2 regions of the Stenotrophomonas sp. LM091 genome follow, and region 2 is predicted to be linked to the other one. Evidence: predicted binding sites of a transcription regulator. Region 2 holds the regulator's gene; the other holds the start of a gene.
The links. The regulator HrcA, encoded in region 2, represses chaperone genes, less so after heat shock. The targets are predictions, from matches to a motif close to TTNGCACTCNNNNNNNNNGAGTGCNAA.
Positions count from the first base shown of each region.

Region 1 (3,413 bases), 2.1 Mb from region 2:
GTGCCAGTCGATCAGGGTCGAGAGCAGGCCCATGTAAGCAGGCGAGGCCGACGTTTTGACGATCTTGCTGCGGTCGTCGGTCAGCTCCAGGTCCGGCTCGGACTGGCCGGTTTTCGCATCTTTACCGCCTTCATAACGGATCGCCATGTACATCACCGCACGCGCCATATCGCCCTTGCGATGGCCCCACACTTCGAACGAGCCGCCATTGCCATCGGGCGTGCGCACCCAGTTGGAGGTGCCCGGGTAGCCGCCGCTGCCGCCGCCGGACCCGTTGTTGGATTCGGTTGCACGCTCACCGCAGTTGCTGTCGCATTTGGCGTAGGGCTTGTTGCCGCGGTCCGCATTCCACTGCGCATCGGTCAGGTACAGCATGTGGGTGTCGGTATACGGCGCGTAGGGCAGGCCCTTGTCGCCGGTGGTGCTGGCAAAGCCCAGCGAGTTGGGCCAGGTGTGCTCGCGGTTGTAGGTCAGCCCACTGCCGGTGCCGGCCCGCCCGCTGACCTTGGTATAGCTGCGGTTGCGGTAGGCATCGAGGATGTTGCCGCTGTTGTTGGGATCTTCGTCGGCGATCTCCAGGATGGTCCAGGTGCTGGTGCCCGAGCCGCTGTACGGATACGCGGTGTGCCCCTTGATGGTCTCGTGCAGCGAGCAGCGCAGCTGGCTGGGGCTGGAGGTGTTCACCTTCGCGTAGTACTCGCCGGGGTTGCCCGGATTGCCCGGGTCGGGCGTGGTGGCGGTGGCCACGGTGAACGCGATGCGGGTATCGGCGGCCGGGCGCGCGCCCTGGGCATCCTTCACGCGGGTGGCGCGGATATCGAAGCGGCAGGCTTCCCCCGCCACCAGCGCGGTGTTGGTGGCCAGCGTGAAGCGGGTACCGGTGGTCGCATGGCTCAGCGCGACCGTGCCGGACTGGCCGCAGCTCAGCGCGAACGCGCCGCTGGAGAGGGTGACCGGCTCACTGAAGATGACGCTCAGGTCGGCCGCGGCCGGGAACGTGCTGGCGCCCTGTTCGGGGGTGGTCGCCGTGACCGAGGGCGCGGTATTCGGGCCGGTCGGACCGCCGCCGCTGAAGGTCTGGCCGTGGTTGCAGGCGCCGAAGGTCTGCCCGGCCGTTTCGGCCCAGGTGAAATGCGCGTACTGGCTGCCGGTGCCGGTCAGCTGCAGAGAGGTGCCCGGGGCAGTGCTGTTGGTCTCGCTGACCGGGAGGTTCTGGCTGGTCAGGCCCGCCGCGGGTCCCCCGGCCGCGGTGATGGTGCCCTCGTAGCTGAGGAACTGGACCACCTTGCCGCTGGCATCGACCAGGGCGATGCCATCGTTGGGACCGTTCTGGAGGCCGTTGGTCGGGTAGCTGACCGTGGCCAGCCGCGCGCTGCCGCAGCTGGCGGTGCCGGCCGGGACCGCGTTGTCGGCGTAGACCGCGGCGGCCGAGGGGTTGCTGCCGTTGTAGAGGTAGAGCCGGTAGCCGGACAGGTCCTCACCGGCGGTGGCGACCACCTCGATCGCCTCGCCGACATCCCCGGCCGGGGTGCTGTCGTCGTAATGCAGTTCATTGATGAATACATCGGCCCGGGCCGGGCTGGTGGCCAGTACCAGCAGGCAGGCCAGGGACAGCGGCGTCAGCAACCTCATCTACGGCTCCTTGTGATTGGTCAGTGCCGCTCGAATCTACGCAATCCAGATGACACATCCGCCACCCTGTCGGATTCGACCTTTCGCACTGAGAACTGCGTCAAACATTCACGTCCGACCACCGGCCGGCAAAAAAATCCGATCGGCTGCCCTTGAAAGGGCAGGGGCCAGCACCATCTCTGCTCTGTCCCGCACCGTCGGGTTTTTTCGTGAGCGTGGCTGGCAGTCGCCCTGTGCGAGTGCTAACATCGCCAGACTTTCCTAGACCAATCAACAACTTAAAAGGGTCTCACATGAGCATCAAGCCGCTTCATGACCGCGTCGTAGTCAAGCCGATCGAAGCCGACGAAATCTCGTCCGGCGGCATCGTGATTCCGGATTCCGCCAAGGAAAAGTCGACCAAGGGTGAAGTCGTGGCCGTCGGCCCGGGCAAGCCCCTGGACAACGGCAGCGTGCGCGCGCCGTCGCTGAAGGTCGGTGACAAGGTCATCTACGGCCAGTACGCCGGCAGCAGCTACAAGTCCGAAGGCGTCGAGTTCAAGGTTCTGCGCGAAGACGACATCCTCGCCATCGTCGGCTGAGTGATGCGGCCGGCCCCGTGCCGGCGCTTCCGCACTTCCTCCCGTTCAAGCAGCCGGGCATGGCCCGGCTCTACATAAAAAGGTAATCGCAATGGCTGCCAAAGATATTCGTTTCGGTGAAGACGCCCGCGCCCGCATGGTTCGCGGCGTCAACGTTCTCGCCAATGCCGTCAAGGCCACCCTGGGCCCGAAGGGCCGCAACGTCGTGCTCGAGAAGAGCTTCGGCGCGCCGACCATCACCAAGGACGGCGTCTCCGTCGCCAAGGAAATCGAACTGGCTGACAAGTTCGAGAACATGGGCGCGCAGATGGTGAAGGAAGTCGCGTCGCGCACCAACGATGACGCCGGCGACGGCACCACCACCGCCACCGTGCTGGCCCAGGCCCTGATCCGCGAAGGCGCCAAGGCCGTCGCTGCCGGCATGAACCCGATGGACCTCAAGCGCGGTATCGACAAGGCCGTGATCGCCGCCGTCGCCGAGCTGAAGAACATCTCCAAGCCGACCGCTGACGACAAGGCCATTGCCCAGGTCGGCACGATCTCGGCCAACTCGGACGAGTCGATCGGCAACATCATCGCCGAAGCGATGCGCCGCGTGACCAAGGAAGGCGTCATCACCGTTGAAGAAGGCTCGGGCCTGGACAACGAGCTGGACGTCGTCGAAGGCATGCAGTTCGACCGTGGCTACCTGTCCCCGTACTTCATCAACAACCAGCAGTCGCAGACCGCTGACCTGGACGATCCGTACGTGCTGCTGCACGACAAGAAGATCTCCAACGTGCGCGACCTGCTGCCCGTGCTGGAAGGCGTCGCCAAGGCCGGCAAGCCGCTGCTGATCATCGCCGAAGACATCGAAGGCGAAGCGCTGGCCACCCTGGTGGTCAACACCATCCGTGGCATCGTGAAGGTCGTGGCCGTCAAGGCACCGGGCTTCGGCGACCGTCGCAAGGCGATGCTGGAAGACATGGCCGTGCTGACCGGCGGCACCGTGATCTCCGAGGAAATCGGTCTGTCGCTGGAAAAGGCGACGATCAAGGACCTGGGCCGCGCCAAGAAGGTGCAGGTCTCCAAGGAAAACACCACGATCATCGATGGCGCCGGCGAGAAGGCCAGCATCGAAGCGCGTGTCACCCAGATCAAGACCCAGATCGAAGACACCTCGTCGGATTACGATCGCGAGAAGCTGCAGGAACGCGTAGC
Region 1 covers NZ_CP017483.1:1,741,053-1,744,465, reverse strand. Annotated here, with positions in the region: gene BIZ42_RS07660 (endonuclease) at 1-1,632, opposite strand, end outside; gene BIZ42_RS07655 (co-chaperone GroES) at 1,926-2,213, shown strand; gene groL (chaperonin GroEL) at 2,305-3,413, shown strand, end outside.
Region 1: a site for HrcA is predicted at 1,852-1,878, ahead of BIZ42_RS07655 (co-chaperone GroES). Genes of this name have one in related genera too.

Region 2 (3,413 bases):
GCTCGCCCAGCGCTTCCATCGGCACGCGGTGCTTGCGGGCGAGGTCGTGCAGGCGGCCCAGGCGGCGCTCGATGTCCTCGAACTGCTCGGGGTCGGCATCCAGGTCGTCGTGGACGCGATCAAGCAGGGACAGCGCTTCGTCCAGCTGGATGGCGGCGCTGTCGAGCAGGGCATCGACTTCGCCGAGCCGGCTGTCGTGCTCGGCCACGCGGGCCAGATCATGCCGGGTCTGCTGCAGCAGCTGCAGCACCGAGACCTCGTCGTCGCCGTTGAGGCGGCTGACGGCCACGTCGCAGGCGCCGATCAGCGCGCTGGCATGGGCCTGGCGGCGGTGGCTGCTGCCCAGGGTGGCGATCGAGGCCGGGTCCAGGTCTTCGCGCTTGAGTTCGCTCAGCTGGTGCTCCAGGTAACCGATCCGGTCGCTGACATCGCCCTGGCGCGACAGCGCCTCGGCTTCGTCCACCAGCGCCTGCCAGCGTGCCGCGGTCTGGCGGACCTGGGCGCGCTCGGCGTCGTTGCGGGCGAAGGCGTCCAGCAGCGAGAGCTGCGAGGGGCGCGAGAGCAGGGCCTGCTGTTCGTGCTGGCCGTGGATCTCCACCAGCATGCCGGCCAGCTCGGTCAGCTGGGTCAGCGTCACCGGGCGGCCGTTGATGAAGGCGCGCGAACCGCCATCGGCGCGGATCACCCGTCGCAGTTGGCACTGTTCTTCGTCGTCCAGCTCGTTGTCGCGCAGCCACTGGCGGGCCGGCGCATCGGCCGGCGGCGCGAATTCGGCCGAGAGCTCGGCGCGGGCGGCGCCGTGGCGGACCACGCCGCTGTCGGCGCGCAGCCCGGACAGGAAGCCCAGCGCGTCCACCATCAGCGACTTGCCCGCGCCGGTTTCACCCGAGACCACGGTCATGCCGGCGCCGAATTCCAGCTCGGTGGCGCGGACGACCGCGAAATCCTTGATCGATAGATGTCTAAGCATGGTCTACGTTGTACACGAGGGGCGTCTCCAAGCCGCGCAAGCTAGCATGGGCAGGGGGCGTCTCCAATGACTTGCCAATGCCCCGTGCAGCCATTATCTAAGTGGGCGTCTCACAGGCTGATTCCATGCACCCTTCCGCGTCCCATCTCGCCCCGCGTGCCCGCCATCTGCTGCGGACGCTGATCGCGCGCCACATCCAGGATGGCGAGCCGGTCGGCTCGCAGACCCTTGCCCGGCATGCCGGCCTGGATGTCAGCCCGGCCACCATCCGCAACATCCTGGGCGACCTGGAAGACCTCGGCCTGCTCAGCTCGCCGCATACCTCGGCCGGCCGCGTGCCGACCGCGCACGGTTACCGGGTGTTCGTGGACAGCCTGGTCAAGATGCAGCCGCCGGGGGAGGGTGAGCTCAGCCGCCTGCGCACCGAGCTGGCCACCGGCACCGGCACCCAGGCCCTGCTCGGCAGTGCCTCGGAGCTGCTCTCGGCGATGAGCCATTTCGTCGGGGTGGTCAGTGCCCCGCGCCGGGAACAGTTCGCGTTCCGGCACATCGATTTCGTGGCGCTGGACGCGCGCCGGGTGCTGGCGATCCTGGTGTTTGCCGACAACGAAGTACAGAACCGGGTGATCGAGCCGCGCCGCAGCTTCGATCCGGGCGAGCTGGAGCAGGTCGCCAACTACCTCAACGCCAACTGCGCCGGGCGGCCGCTGGCCGAGATCCGGGCCCGGCTGCTGCTGGAGCTTCGCGATGCGCAGTCGGAGATGGAGCAGCTGCTGGCGCACAGCATCGAGCTGGCCGAGCAGGCCATGGTGCCGCCGGCCGACGACATGGTGCTGGCCGGGCAGACCCGGCTGATGGGCGTGCAGGACCTGTCCGACCTGGAGCGCCTGCGCGAGCTGTTCGACGTGTTCGCCAGCAAGCGTGAGATCCTCCAGCTGCTCGAACGCACCATCCAGGCCCCGGGAGTGCGCATCTTCATTGGCGAGGAGACCGGGGTGATGCCGCTGGAAAGCGTCTCGCTGGTCACCGCCCCGTATTCGGCCGATGGCCAGGTGCTGGGCGTGCTGGGGGTGATCGGCCCCAAGCGGATGGCCTACGACCGGATGATTCCGCTGGTGGAAGCCACCGCCCAAGTGCTGGGCGCTGCGCTGGGCTCGCCCGGTGGCGGCGGATTGTCCCGCGATCGCGCATAAAGCGGCCTTGGACTCTTGAATCCCGTAGCCGCGCCCACATAGGGGTGGGTGGAGGCGGAGAGTCACCGCCAAGGATCCGGAAATGAACCAAGATCAGTCAGATATCGCATCCCAGAATCCCGCCGGCGAGCCGGCCGCGGAGCCGTCCCTGCAGCAGCAGCTGGACAGCCTGCACAACGAGCTGGCGCTGCTGCGCTCGGAGTCGCTGCGCGAGCGCGCCGACCTGGACAACCAGCGCAAGCGCGTGGCCCGCGACGTCGAACAGGCGCGCCGCTTCGCCAACGAAAAGCTGCTCGGCGAGCTGCTGCCGGTCTTCGACAGCCTCGATGCCGGCCTCAATGCCGCCGGCAGTGACCCGAGCCCGCTGCGCGAAGGTCTCGAACTGACCTACAAGCAGCTGCTCAAGGTCGCCGCCGACAACGGCCTGACCCTGCTCGACCCGACCGGGCAGACCTTCAACCCGGACCACCACCAGGCCATCAGCCAGGTCGACGCGCCCGGCGCGGCGCCGGGCAGCGTGGTCCAGGTGTTCCAGAAGGGCTACCTGCTCAACGACCGCCTGCTGCGTCCGGCGCTGGTCGTGGTGGCCCGCGACTGAGCCGCAGGCCGGTGAGCCGGGCGTTGCCCGGCTGCTCGACCGGACGCTGAACGCGTTGGGTCGCCATCGAACACTGTGTTTGATGGACGGCTTGAAAGTGTCCCCAGCGTCCCACACATCCCATTCATAACCCGGCAACTGCCGGATGTACCCAGAACTTTCAGGAGTCTCCCTCATGGGCAAGATCATTGGTATCGACCTCGGCACCACCAACTCGTGTGTGGCGATCATGGACGGCGGCAAGGCCCGCGTCATCGAAAACGCGGAAGGCGATCGCACCACGCCTTCCATCGTCGCCTACACCAAGGACGGCGAAGTCCTGGTCGGCGCCTCGGCCAAGCGCCAGGCCGTGACCAACCCCAAGAACACCTTCTACGCTGTCAAGCGCCTGATCGGCCGCAAGTTCACCGACGCTGAAGTCCAGAAGGACATCGCGCACGTGCCCTACGGCATCCTGGCCCATGACAACGGCGACGCCTGGGTGCAGACCAGCGACGGCAAGAAGATGGCCCCGCAGGAAATCTCCGCCCACGTGCTGGAGAAGATGAAGAAGACCGCCGAAGCGTTCCTGGGTGAGACCGTCACCGAGGCCGTGATCACCGTGCCGGCCTACTTCAACGACAGCCAGCGCCAGGCCACCAAGGACGCAGGC
Region 2 covers NZ_CP017483.1:3,865,108-3,868,520, forward strand. Annotated here, with positions in the region: gene recN (DNA repair protein RecN) at 1-970, opposite strand, end outside; gene hrcA (heat-inducible transcriptional repressor HrcA) at 1,096-2,163, shown strand; gene grpE (nucleotide exchange factor GrpE) at 2,246-2,761, shown strand; gene dnaK (molecular chaperone DnaK) at 2,937-3,413, shown strand, end outside.